Linked DNA regions of Sporocytophaga myxococcoides DSM 11118. The protein of the gene in region 1 binds, or shares a complex with, the protein of each later gene. Links are inferred from orthologs where the notes say so. Each region holds a gene or a part of one and is shown on either strand. Other genes may lie near its edges.

Region 1 (7,423 bases):
TAGTTCCGGTGTGGGACTTCAACTGGCAAAAGAACTTACTCAGAAAGGATGCAAAGTTTTGATTTGCGGCCGTTCAATTGAAAAGCTTCTGAAGGCACAAAAGGAAATTCCGGAACTGGATATTTTTCAATGTGATCTTTCTAAAATAAAAGACTGCAATGAACTATGTAATCAGGTTATTGCAAAATATCCTGACCTTAATATCTTGATCAACAATGCAGCTATAGTGAATAAAATAGACTTTCGGACAGACGAATTTGCTTTACCCAAAGCTGTTGAGGAATTTAACATTAACATTATGGCGCCTATAAGACTGATCAAAGCGCTGCTTCCTGTAATCGAGAAAAATAAACGTCCTCGAATCATTAATATTTCTACAGGATTGATTTATGCTCCAAGAGAAATATATCCGTTTTACAATGCCACAAAGGCTGCCTTACACTCCTTCACCCAGGTTTTAAGAATGCAATTAAACAAATCTTCTCCTGTTAAGATTATAGAAGTTCTTTTGCCCGTGGTAGACACACCATGGCATAATGGAAATCCACCCAAAATGGCTATACCCGTTGACAAGGCAGTTTCTGAAATGTTATCTAAACTCGAAAAGGGACAAACCGAAATAAGAGTAGGTAAAGTAGAGCTGCTGCACTGGCTTTCCAGAATTGCTCCACAATTTGCAATCAGGATGCTTAACAATGCTACCAGACACAAACAATAATAGGCAGGAATAAAAGGGGCTATAAAAGCAAAAGGGGAAGATTGACATCTTCCCCTTTAAAATAATTTTATGAACCAAGCTCATTGACAGCAAGCCATGCCATCAGTCCTGATCCGGTTTCCAGAGCGGACTCTTCAATATCAAAAGTAGGAGTATGCACTCCGGAAATTATACCTTTAGCCTCATTCCTAACTCCTAGCCTGTAGAAACATGCATCTATCTGCTGAGTATAGTAGGCAAAATCTTCAGATGCCATCCATAAATCAAGGTCAACCACGTTCTCTTCGCCAAGAAAATCTGTAGCAAAGGATTTAAGTCTGCCTGTCAACTCTGGCTCGTTTCTTAAATAAGGATAGCCATTAAGCACGGTAAACTCACATTCTCCGCCCATTCCTTCTGCGATACATTCAGCCATTTTCTTCATTTTGGCATGAGCATCTTTTCTCCATTTCTCATCCAATGTTCTGAAAGTACCCTCGATCTTCACTTCATTAGGAACAACATTGGTTGCGCCATTTGCAATGAATTTTCCAAAGGAAAGAACACAAGGCAGCTTAGGATCACAATTTCTACTTACAATTTGCTGCAATGCAATGATTATGTGAGAAGCAATAAGGATGGGGTCGATGTTTTTATCCGGCATAGCAGCATGACCACCTTTACCTTTTACGGTAACATAAATTTCGTCTGCGCTTGCCATGTACATACCAGAACGGAAGCCAACTTTTCCTGCCGGAATAGCGGGCATTACGTGCTGACCAATAATATTCACAGGAGCAGGATTTTGCAATACTCCAGCTTTGATCATTAAAGAAGCTCCACCAGGTATTTTTTCTTCACCAGGTTGAAAAACCAATTTTATAGTGCCTTCAAATGAATCCCTAACTTCTTGTAATATCCTTGCAGAGCCAAGCAAAGAGGAAGTATGTACATCATGACCACAGGCATGCATCACACCTTCATTCTTTGATTTATAAGGAACATCGTTTGCCTCAATAATTGGAAGCGCATCCATATCAGCTCTCAGAGCGATAATTTTCTTATCTGGATTTCTTCCTTTTATAAGTCCGACAACTCCTGTATCTGCAACGCCTTCCTGAGTTTCAATTCCAAAACTTCTGAGCTTATCAGCTACATACCTGCATGTATTGAATTCCTCAAAAGACAATTCAGGGTTGGCATGCAAATATCTTCTGTCATTTACAGTATCCCCTGCAAACTTTGCAGCCAGCTCTTTTATTCTTGGAACAAGACTCATAAAAATTTACTCTTTGACAATAATGTTAATCTGATCAGGTACAATCTTAGCCTCAGGGAATTCCTCTTTCAGCTTTACATAAAGATTGTTTGCCTCTATTCTGTTAAAGCAATCACCTACCTTCACTCTAAACGTAGGTTGCTTGTACTGAGCATAAATATCTGCATCAGGAAGAATTTTATAAATACGCTCCCTCACTTTTCTTGACTCTTCGCTGCTGTTACCAGAATATACAAGCACTCTGTAACCCTGTGCACTTTTATTGACACTTTTGTTCCTGGCAGCTACGGAATCCACACGAGCATCCGCTGTTTGCCCTGCAGTAGGTGGTGCTCCAGTATTACTTCCATTTGCAGGAGGTGTACTTTTTGTCTCCTTGGAAGAAGTCTTTGCTGGCGCTGAGTCAGTGTCATACTTAGGCCTGTAGGCAGTCAGATCCTCTTTGAACATACCTTTGGTAGTATCCTGTTTCATTTGAGTCTGTCCTTTTGCACAGCTCATCAAAACGAATATAAGACTCAGTAAGCCAAGGCGGCTGATTAGTTTGTTAGTCTTCATCAATGATTACGCATTTATTGTTGTTGATATCATCTTCAACAGTTTTAAATTTCACGTCTTTCTTAATGCTACCGTCATTATATTGAACAGAGACCCTATCGTTACGGCCTGCTATTTTCTCTGATTTAACAGGCTGAACTTTAGGCTGGTCAGGTTCTGACAAAGCAGTAGGCTGACCATTTCCTGAAAGAACGCTTCTTGCTTCATCTTTATTTTCTTTCAGATGCTGAACAGGTCTCGGTTGTCTTGCTTCCTGAACCTCCTCTGCATCTCTCACTGGCAAATCAGCTCTGTAAAGGAATGAAACTGTATCTTCATTGACCTTACCAAGGAATGCCTTAAACATCTGGAACGCCTCAAATTTATATACAAGCAAAGGATCTTTCTGCTCAAATACTGCATTCTGTACAGACTGCTTTAGATCGTCCATATCTCTTAAGTGCTCCTTCCATGCCATATCTATAAAGGCTAGGGAAGCGTATTTCTCAACAGAAGTAACCAGCTCTCTTGAATTTGGTGCAACCAGCTTTTTAAGATCACCGGAAACATTGATACTTCTTCTTCCATCAGTGAAAGGAATCCCTACAGAAGTAACTTCTCTTCCTTTGGTAGCTTCAATTTCCTTAAATATCGGCAATGTTTTTCCTACCAGATTCTGAGCTTTATCAGCGTAGAATTTCAATGCCTCGTTATATAACCTATCTGTTAAAACGTCAGTTTTAAGTTTATTAAAGTCATCCTGAGAGATGCTTGAAGTGAAGCCGAATGTACTATGAATGCTAAGTTTAAAGTCATCATAATTTTCAACTGCTTTTCCATTTGTAACGATGTTCTCAGAAAGGTCATAAATCATCGTCAGGATGTCAAGTTCCAGACGCTCGCCAAATAGAGCATTTCTTCTTCTTGTGTAAATCACTTCTCTTTGAGAGTTCATTACGTTATCATACTCAAGAAGTCTTTTTCTGACGCCAAAGTTATTTTCTTCTACTTTTTTCTGAGCTCTTTCAATTGATTTGGTAATCATTGAATGCTGAATTACTTCACCTTCTTCAAGACCAAGACGGTCCATGAACTTAGCTATCCTATCAGAACCAAACAGACGCATCAGGTTATCCTCAAGACTTACAAAGAACTGAGAAGATCCCGGATCTCCCTGACGACCGGAACGACCGCGAAGCTGTCTGTCTACACGGCGGGATTCATGTCTCTCTGTACCAATAATAGCCAAACCTCCAGAATTTTTAGATTCAGCAGTAAGTTTAATATCCGTACCACGACCAGCCATGTTAGTAGCGATCGTTACTGTAGATGCTTTACCAGCTTCTGCCACAATTTCAGCTTCTTTCTGGTGGTACTTAGCATTTAATACCTGGTGTTTGATATTACGAAGTTTAAGCATTCTGCTCAACAACTCAGAAATCTCAACAGATGTAGTACCTACAAGTACGGGACGTCCCTGCTTTGTTAACTCACTGATTTCATCCGCAACAGCATTGAATTTTTCCCTTACTGTTTTATATACTTTATCTTCTCTGTCGTCTCTGACAATTCCTCTGTTTGTAGGGATAACAACAACATCTAGTTTATAAATCTCCCAGAACTCGCCTGCTTCAGTCTCTGCAGTACCAGTCATACCGGCAAGTTTATGATACATTCTGAAATAGTTCTGAAGTGTGATTGTAGCATAAGTTTGAGTTGCCTCCTCTACTTTCACATTCTCTTTTGCTTCAAGCGCCTGGTGAAGACCGTCAGAGTATCTTCTTCCTTCCATCACACGACCTGTCTGCTCATCAACGATCTTTACCTTATTCTCCACGATGATATAATCAACATCTTTTTCAAATAAAGCATAAGCTTTCAGCAATTGCTGAATTGTGTGAACACGCTGAGATTTGTCTGAATATTCTTTTAATAAAGCTTCTTTCTGAGTAATTCTTATCTCCTCTGGTAGAGCTTTATTGCTTTCAATTGCATCAAGACCTGTAGCGATATCTGGCAGGATAAACAAGTTTGGATCCTCACCTTCTCCCGTGATGAAATCAATACCTTTTTCAGTAAGCTCAATGTTGTTATGTTTTTCATCTATCGTGAAATACAACGGCTCATCTGCTTCAGGCATCATTTTGCCATTTTCCTGCAGGTAATAACTTTCTGTTTTCTGCAAGATGGCTTTGATACCTATTTCACTTAGGTATTTGATTAAAGGCTTAGCTTTCGGAAGACCTCTGTATGCTCTGAAAAGAGCTAATCCACCGGCTTTTTCATCACCATCAGCAATTTTTTTCTTTGCCTCAACAAGGTAATTGTTAACGATTTTCTTTTGTGCTTCTACTATCTTATAAACGCGAGGTTTTAGCTCATAAAACTCGTGCTCATCACCTCTTGGAACAGGGCCGGAAATGATCAAAGGAGTTCTTGCATCATCAATTAACACAGAGTCGACCTCATCGACCATGGCATAAAAATGTTCTCTCTGCACCAGATCATCAGTATCTCTGGCCATATTATCTCTCAGATAATCGAAACCAAACTCATTGTTTGTACCAAAAATAATATCTGCACGATAGGCTGCGGCACGCTCTTCTGAGTTTGCCTCATGCTTGTCAATACAATCTACTGTAAGCCCGTGGAATTCATAAAGAGGCCCCATCCACTCAGAGTCCCTTTTTGCAAGGTAATCGTTAACCGTAACTATATGCACACCCTTACCGGCAAGTGCATTAAGATAGGCAGGGAAAGTAGCAACAAGAGTTTTACCCTCACCAGTTGCCATTTCTGCAATTTTACCCTGGTGCAGCACAACGCCGCCAATGATCTGAACATCGTAGTGGAGCATTTCCCAGGTAATTTCAACACCTGCTGCAACCCATTTATTTTTCCAGTGTGCTTTATTGCCAATGATTTCAACACCTTTTCTTTTCACAGCAACAGCTTTATCAAATTCACCTGCTTCTACTACGATTTCGCCGTTTTCCTTCCATCTTCTTGCAGTTTCTTTAACTACAGCAAAAGCAGTAGGAAGAATTTTCATCAGAACAGCTTCAAGATCTTTGTTTCTCTGCTTCTCAAGCTTGTCTATTTCGCCAAAGGTTTTTTCCTTTTCATTAATATCCAGATCAGGATTGTCGGCAATTTTCTTGTGAAGAGAAGCAATCTGGTCATCCAGAGATTTAAGGTCACTTGCAATAATTCCTTTAAGCTCTGCGGTTTTAGCTCTTAACTGATCGTCCGAAATAGATTTCAATTTCGCATATTCGTCATTTACCAACTGCACATATGGTCCCAGCTCCTTCAAGTCCCTCTCTGATTTGGTACCGAAAATTTTTGTTATTCCTTTGGCTATTAATTCAAACATTGAGATAAATATTTAGAATGCTAAATTTAAGATTTTAATACAATAACTGATAGTTACTCTGTATTAGATTTTTATTGTCCCTTCAAAAACCTGTTTTGCAGGACCAATCAGGTAAATATCTTTATACCCTTTATCAGCTTTTTGAAAAGAGATACTCAGGTCTCCGCCAAGAGTAGTAACAGGAATAGGACTTTTCATCCCTTGCAAAGATGCAACCAATGCTGAAGCGGTAACACCCGTTCCGCAGGAATAAGTTTCGTCTTCCACTCCACGCTCATATGTTCTTACCCACAGCCTGTCACCATCTTTCTCTATAAAGTTTACATTCGTTCCTTCTTTTCTGAAACGTTCGTTATTTCTCACTTTAAATCCCTCGTCGTACACAGCAAATTCTTTGATTTTCTGCACATATTGTACATAATGAGGGCTTCCTGTGTTTAAAAAATAGAATCCATCCCCTGTTTCAACAGCCTCCACATCAATCATTTTGAGATGAACCAGTCCGTCTTTGATATAAGCATCATGCTCACCATCAATTGCAAGGAAAGAGGTTTCATTTCCTATGACTCCCATATCACTAGCAAACTGGACAATACACCTGCCCCCATTTCCACACATAGAACTTTGATTTCCATCAGAATTAAAATAAACCATCTGAAAATCATAATCAGGGTGCTCTTCAAGGAGAATAAAACCATCCGCACCTATACCGAATCTCCTGTCACACAAAAACTTAACAAGATCCGCATTTGCAGTATCAAAGAATTTCTTACGATTATCAATCATGATGAAATCGTTACCTGTTCCCTGATATTTAAAGAATTTTAAATTCATAAAAAATTAATAAACAAATCTACCTGCACAAATATAGGTATTAACAAGGTAGAATACTGTAAAGTTTAACAGGGATTAAGCATTAAAAAAATGTAAATGTTAGTAAACCCATCAGAAGTTTTTAATCAACGAGGGATTTTAATAATTAACGCTATTCTAAATAGTTTATATACATAATTTGAGCTTAAAGCAAAAAAGCCGGCTCTGAGAGACCGGCTTTTAATTTTATGCAGAAGAAAATTAAGCTTTTGCTTTAGCTTTCGCTTTTGGAGCAGCCTTAGCTGTTTTAGCAGGAGCAGAAGCGCCTTTAGCTTTATCTTCAAACTTCTTATCTTCTTTGATTCTTGCTGCTTTACCTTCTTTATCTCTCAGGTAGAACAATCTAGCTCTTCTTACAGAACCTTTTCTTACTAATTCTACCTTTTCAACTGAAGGAGAAAGTACTGGAAAAATTCTTTCTACAGCAACACCACTAGAAATTTTTCTTACAGTAAATGTTTCACCGTTAGTGTTAACATTTTTCCTTTGAATTACTGTACCTTGGAATAGCTGAATTCTTTCTTTATTTCCTTCGGTTATTTTAACGTGGACAGTGATAGTATCACCAGCGTTGAAAGCAGGAAGAGCAGTTCTCTTCTCTTTAGATTCAGCTTCCACAAATTTTATTAAATCGCTCATAATAATAGAGTCTAACGGTTTT
Region 2 (5,473 bases), on another replicon or contig:
AACATAGCATTAGACAATGCTTCTACTATTGTTCCATCTTGCTCTATAGAGGACTGTTTTGCCATTATATTACTTCTTCTATGTATTTAAATGTTGTTAGTACTTCAGCTTTTCCTTTTCTAATGGCAACGGTATGTTCAAAATGTGCAGAGGGTTTTCTATCTTTAGTTCTTATTGTCCAACCATCCTCCTCCTGAATAATTTCCTTTTTCCCTAAATTAATCATTGGTTCAATGGCGATCACCATTCCTTCCTCTAATTTTACCCCCTTACCTCTTTTCCCATAATTCGGCACTTCAGGACTTTCATGCAATTTTTTACCTACACCATGACCCACTAATTCTCTTACAACCGAATATCCCTTAGACTCAACAAAATTCTGTATTGAAAAACCAATATCACCAGTCCTCTTGCCAACAATAGCTTCTTCAATACCTAAATACAAAGATTGCTTAGTAAATTCTAATAATTGTTTTACTTCTTCAGCAACATTTCCAACACCATACGTATATGCACTATCACTATGGTATCCATTCAAATTTACTCCGCAATCAACAGAAATTACATCCCCATCCTTTAAAATATATTTACTTGGAAATCCATGAACAACTTGTTCATTGATAGAGATACATAAAGTATAGGGAAATCCATTGTATCCTTTAAATGAAGGAATTCCACCATTTTTTATAATAAAATTGTATGCAATTTCATCCAATTCCTGAGTAGATATTCCAACCTTTACAGCCTTGGCAATTTCTCCATGCACCTGCCCTAAAAGTTCACCACTCTTTCTGATTAGATCAATCTCTTCTTCCGTTTTATAAAATATCATTAGTTAGAAGAAGAAATCGCAACATTTTCTGACCTTCCTTTAATTCTTCCCGATTGCATCATTCCTTCGTAATGCCTCATTAGGAGATAACTCTCTATTTGTTGTAGAGTATCTAAAACTACTCCTACCATAATCAAGAGTGAAGTACCTCCAAAGAAGTAGGAAAACTCTCTTGTAACTCCAGCAACATGTGCAATTGCTGGCAATATAGCTAGAGTAGCTAAAAATATGGCACCAGGCAAAGTTATTCTTGATAAAACATCATCAATATAATCTGAAGTTTGTTTTCCTGGTTTAACCCCAGGTATAAAACCACCATTTCTTTTCATATCATCTGCTATCTGATTAGGATTAACAGATAATGCTGTATAGAAAAATGTAAATAGTATAATTAATATAGCAAAGGTTAAATTATATTGCCAACTTGTAAAATCTGAGAATGTTGCTCCAATTGATCCAGCAAAATCACTGCTATCCGAAAACATTGAGGCTATCATTGCCGGCAAAAACATTATTGACTGAGCGAAGATAATTGGCATTACACCAGCAGCTATTACTTTTAACGGAATATATTGTCTCTGTCCCCCATAAACTTTATTCCCAATTACTTGCTTTGCATATTGTACTGGAATTTTTCTAGTTGCTTGAGTCAACATTACAACTCCCATAATAATAAAGAACAATACTCCTAACTCAATTATGAATGGTAAAGCTCCTTTCATTCCTTTTGCTGCACCTTCAATGACAATGGCTTGTGGAAATCTTGAAATTATTCCAACCATAATTAGCATAGATATTCCATTTCCAATTCCTTTATCTGTGATTTTCTCACCTAGCCACATACAAAACATTGTACCAGCAGTAAGGATTAACATTGCACTAATTGTAAAGAATGCTCTATCAACTCCAGGGAATAACATCTCCTGATTTACTGTAGCTGCAAGATATCCAACGGATTGAGCTAAAGTTATAAATATAGTAAGAACCCTAGTTATCTGATTAATTTTCTTTCTACCAGATTCTCCTTCTTTTTGAAGCTTTTGAAAATAAGGAACAGCAAAAGTTAATAGTTGCAAAACTATACTAGCTGAAATGTATGGCATGATACCCAAACCAAAAATAGAAACATTGCTGAATGCACCTCCAACTAGGGTATCCAACAATCCTAATATATTGTCTTTATTAGATCCCCTTTCAATAGAAGCAGGATCGACACCAGGAAGGACAACATAAGATCCTAGACGAAAAATCAAAAGAAAACCTATAGTATTCAGTATTCTGATTCTTAGGTCTTCTATTGAAAATATATTCTTAATGGTTTGGATAAACTTTTTCATTATGCAATTTTTATTGCTTTACCACCTGCATTTTCAATTGCTTTTACAGCTGATTCAGAAAAAGAATGAGCTTTAACTTCCAATTTAGCTTTTAGCTCCCCTCTTCCTAAAACTTTGATTTTATCAGATTTAGATACTAATCCATTTTCTAAAAGAACTTTGTCGTCAACTAACGACAATTTCTTTTCAGTTGCAAGATTATTGATTATATCAAGATTTATAGGTTTGAATACTATCTTGTCTGGATTGTTAAATCCAAACTTAGGTATTCTTCTTTGAAGTGGCATTTGACCTCCTTCAAAACCTGATTTCTTAGAATATCCTGATCTTGATTTAGCTCCTTTGTGACCTCTAGTAGAGGTTCCACCACGTCCAGATCCAGTACCTCTACCTATTCTTTTTCTATTTTTAACAGACCCTTTTGCAGGAGTCAAATTACTTAAGTTCATAATTAGATTTTGCTAACAGTTACCAAGTGATTTACTTTTTTAACCATTCCTTGAATTTGAGGAGTAGATTCCACCTCAACACTCTTATTTATTTTACCAAGTCCTAAAGCTTTAATAGTAAGCTTTTGATCGATTGGACGATCTATAGTACTTCTAACTTGAGTTATTTTAATCTTAGCCATTTTACTTACCGGTAAATACTTTCGCCAATGTAACACCTCTTTGTTGAGCTACGACATGCGGAGCTCTCATTCTTAGTAAAGCATCAAAAGTTGCCTTTACCACATTGTGAGGATTTGAAGATCCTTTTGATTTAGCTAATACGTCCTTAACGCCAGCACTTTCAAGAACAGCTCTCATTGCACCACCAGCAATTACTCCAGTACCAGGAGCAGCAGGTTTTAAAAATACAAAACCTCCACTATATTTTCCATGTATCGGATGAGGAACAGTACCTTTTAATACTGGAACCTTAATAAGGTTCTTCTTGGCATCATCAATACCTTTAGTGATAGCGTCTGTAACTTCGTTAGCTTTACCTAAGCCATAACCAACAACACCATGACCATCTCCAACTACAACAATTGCAGAGAAACTAAATCTACGTCCTCCTTTTACAACTTTTGCAACTCTTTGAATAGCTACTACCTTTTCTTTAAGGTCAATTTCGCTAGCTTTTACTGATCTAATATTTACCTGAGACATATCGATTAAAATTTAAGGCCTCCCTCTCTAGCACCTTCAGCTAAAGCTTTGACTCTACCATGATAAAGATATCCACCTCTATCAAATACTACTTCTGAAATACCATTACTTTTTGCTTTCTCAGCAATCTTTAAACCAACACTTTTTGAAAGTTCTGATTTAGTTCCTTTTTGGGATTTTAGCTCTACAGAGGATGCACTGATAATTGTTTTTCCTGCTATATCATCTATAATTTGAGCGTATATACCTGTATTGCTTCTAAAAACTGAGAGTCTTGGCTTAACCCCTGTACCAGAAATTTTCTTTCTGATACTTCTCTTTATCCTCAGTCTTCTTAAATCTTTTTTAGTAGCCATCTTAAAACAATTTATTATTTAGCAGCAGTTTTACCAGCTTTACGTCTAACAACTTCGTTAACAAATCTGATACCTTTACCTTTGTATGGTTCAACTTTTCTCAGTGAACGAATTTTTGCAGCCACTTGTCCTATCAATTGTTTATCAATTGATTCCAAGGTTACTATTGGATTTTTACCTTTTTCAGTTAATGTTTTTACAGCAACTTCTTTAGGTAACGCGACAAATATATTGTGGGAATATCCTAAGCTTAATTCTAAAACTGAACCTGTAGACGTAGCTTTATAACCTACCCCAACCAATTCTAGATCAATTTTGTAACCTTCACTTACTCCAAGTACCATGTTACTAAGCAATGATCTATACAAGCCATGTAAAGCTTTATGTCTCTTTTGATCTGTAGGTCTTTCAACATTTAAATTGGATCCTTCTACAGATACTTTAATATCTAAGTCAACAGCTTGAACTAAAGTCCCTTTCGGACCTTTAATTTCTACCAAATTTCCAGAACCAACTTTTACTTCAACCTTAGCAGGTATTGCAATTGGTTTTTTTCCAATCCTTGACATATTATTTTTTTATAATATTAATAAATATAACAAAGTACTTCACCACCAATATTTAATTCTCTAGCTTCCTTATCGGTAATTACACCTCTAGAGGTAGATAAAATTGCAATACCTAAGCCATTTAAAACTCTTGGCAAAGTTGCTGATTTAGAATACTTTCTTAATCCTGGAGAACTTATTCTCTCTATTTTAACAATTGCAGATTGTTTAGTTAGAGGGTTATATTTTAAAGCAATTTTTATTTTTCCTTGCTTATCATCGTCCTCAAATTTATAATTCTGGATATAACCTTTGTCAAAGAGTACTTTGGTTATCTCTTTCTTTATATTTGAAGCAGGAACCTCAACTATCCTATGATTCGCCTTAATAGCGTTTCTCAATCTTGTTAAATAATCTGCGATAGGATCCATTTTAAACTTTTCTTTATATATTAAAATTAAAAGCCCCGAATCAGGGCTGCAAATTTAAGAAGATTTTTTGAAAAAGAAAATCTTTATTAAAAAATTACCAGCTTGCTTTAGTTACTCCTGGAATTTTACCGGCAGAAGCCATTTCCCTAAATGTAACCCTTGAGATACCAAACTTTCTCATATAGCCTCTTGGTCTTCCAGTTAATTTACATCTATTGTGTAATCTTACCTTTGAAGAATTTCTAGGTAACTTATCTAGACCTAAAAAATCACCGTTAGCTTTAAGTTCTTCTCTTTTTTTAGCGTATTTAGCTACGAGTTTGATTCTCTTTCTTTCTCTAGCTTTTACTGATTCTTTTGCCATTTCAATTATTTTTTCTGTCCTGCGAAAGGTAGACCGAATGATTTTAATAACTCCAGACTTTCTTCGTCTGTATTTGCTGTAGTAACAAAAGTAATATCCATACCAGAAATTTTACTTACTTTGTCAATACTAATCTCAGGGAATATAATTTGTTCTTTAACTCCTAATGTATAGTTCCCTTTGCCATCAAATCCTTTATCACTAATTCCTCTAAAGTCACGAACCCTTGGTAAAGCAATCGACATAAGTCTATCCATGAATTCATACATTCTATCTCCACGTAGAGTAACTTTTGCTCCAATTGGCATATTTTCTCTTAGTTTAAAATTAGAGATAGCTTTTTTAGATTTTGTAGCTAGAGCTTTCTGACCAGTAATTGTTGTTAACTCTTCAACTCCAACATCAACAATTTTCTTATCTGAAACAGCAGCTCCCATTCCTTTATTAACAA

Evidence for each region.
Region 2: the proteins of secA (region 1) and secY are in contact, whole or in part, in a crystal structure (PDB 3DIN), measured with the Thermotoga maritima proteins. The link is inferred for Sporocytophaga myxococcoides DSM 11118 from one-to-one orthologs. Residues at the interface, in WP_004082002.1 of Thermotoga maritima: Glu261, Ala262, Arg263, Lys300, Ala301, Arg302, Thr303, Ile304, Ile305, Leu323, Tyr324, Asp325, Pro326, Val329, Ser330, Tyr333, Ile336, Lys340, Phe345, Val349, Glu363, Phe364, Tyr374, Ser375, Gly376, Gly377, Glu393, Ile395, Thr482, Ser483; in WP_004081795.1 of Thermotoga maritima: Glu108, Gly109, Glu110, Glu111, Ala236, Glu237, Arg238, Arg239, Ile240, Thr241, Ile242, Gln243, Tyr244, Ala245, Arg246, Arg247, Val248, Thr249, Gly250, Arg251, Arg252, Val253, Tyr254, Gly256, Ala257, Ser258, Thr259, Tyr260, Leu261, Pro262.

Annotation. Positions count from the first base shown.
Region 1 is NZ_AUFX01000004.1:204,508-211,930, forward strand. Bases 2,324-6,252 are described here. They hold secA (preprotein translocase subunit SecA), read right to left. Parts: upstream 5,890-6,252; coding sequence 2,524-5,889; downstream 2,324-2,523. Other genes in these bases: K350_RS0103770 (hypothetical protein), read right to left, coding at 2,324-2,534; dapF (diaminopimelate epimerase), read right to left, coding at 5,953-6,252. In the rest of the region: K350_RS0103760 (SDR family oxidoreductase), read left to right, coding at 1-718; K350_RS0103765 (M20 metallopeptidase family protein), read right to left, coding at 786-1,976; more of K350_RS0103770, read right to left, coding at 1,983-2,323; more of dapF, read right to left, coding at 6,253-6,723. UniProt on the Escherichia coli protein: Required for protein export, interacts with the SecYEG preprotein conducting channel.
Region 2 is NZ_KE384560.1:607,083-612,555, reverse strand. What follows is about bases 1-2,988. They hold secY (preprotein translocase subunit SecY), read right to left. Parts: upstream 2,170-2,988; coding sequence 832-2,169; downstream 1-831. Other genes in these bases: rpsE (30S ribosomal protein S5), read right to left, coding at 2,802-2,988; rpmD (50S ribosomal protein L30), read right to left, coding at 2,621-2,800; rplO (50S ribosomal protein L15), read right to left, coding at 2,169-2,618; map (type I methionyl aminopeptidase), read right to left, coding at 65-832; infA (translation initiation factor IF-1), read right to left, coding at 1-65. Outside these bases: more of rpsE, read right to left, coding at 2,989-3,323; rplR (50S ribosomal protein L18), read right to left, coding at 3,329-3,679; rplF (50S ribosomal protein L6), read right to left, coding at 3,694-4,248; rpsH (30S ribosomal protein S8), read right to left, coding at 4,266-4,658; rpsN (30S ribosomal protein S14), read right to left, coding at 4,753-5,022; rplE (50S ribosomal protein L5), read right to left, coding at 5,028-5,473. UniProt on the Escherichia coli protein: The central subunit of the protein translocation channel SecYEG. Consists of two halves formed by TMs 1-5 and 6-10.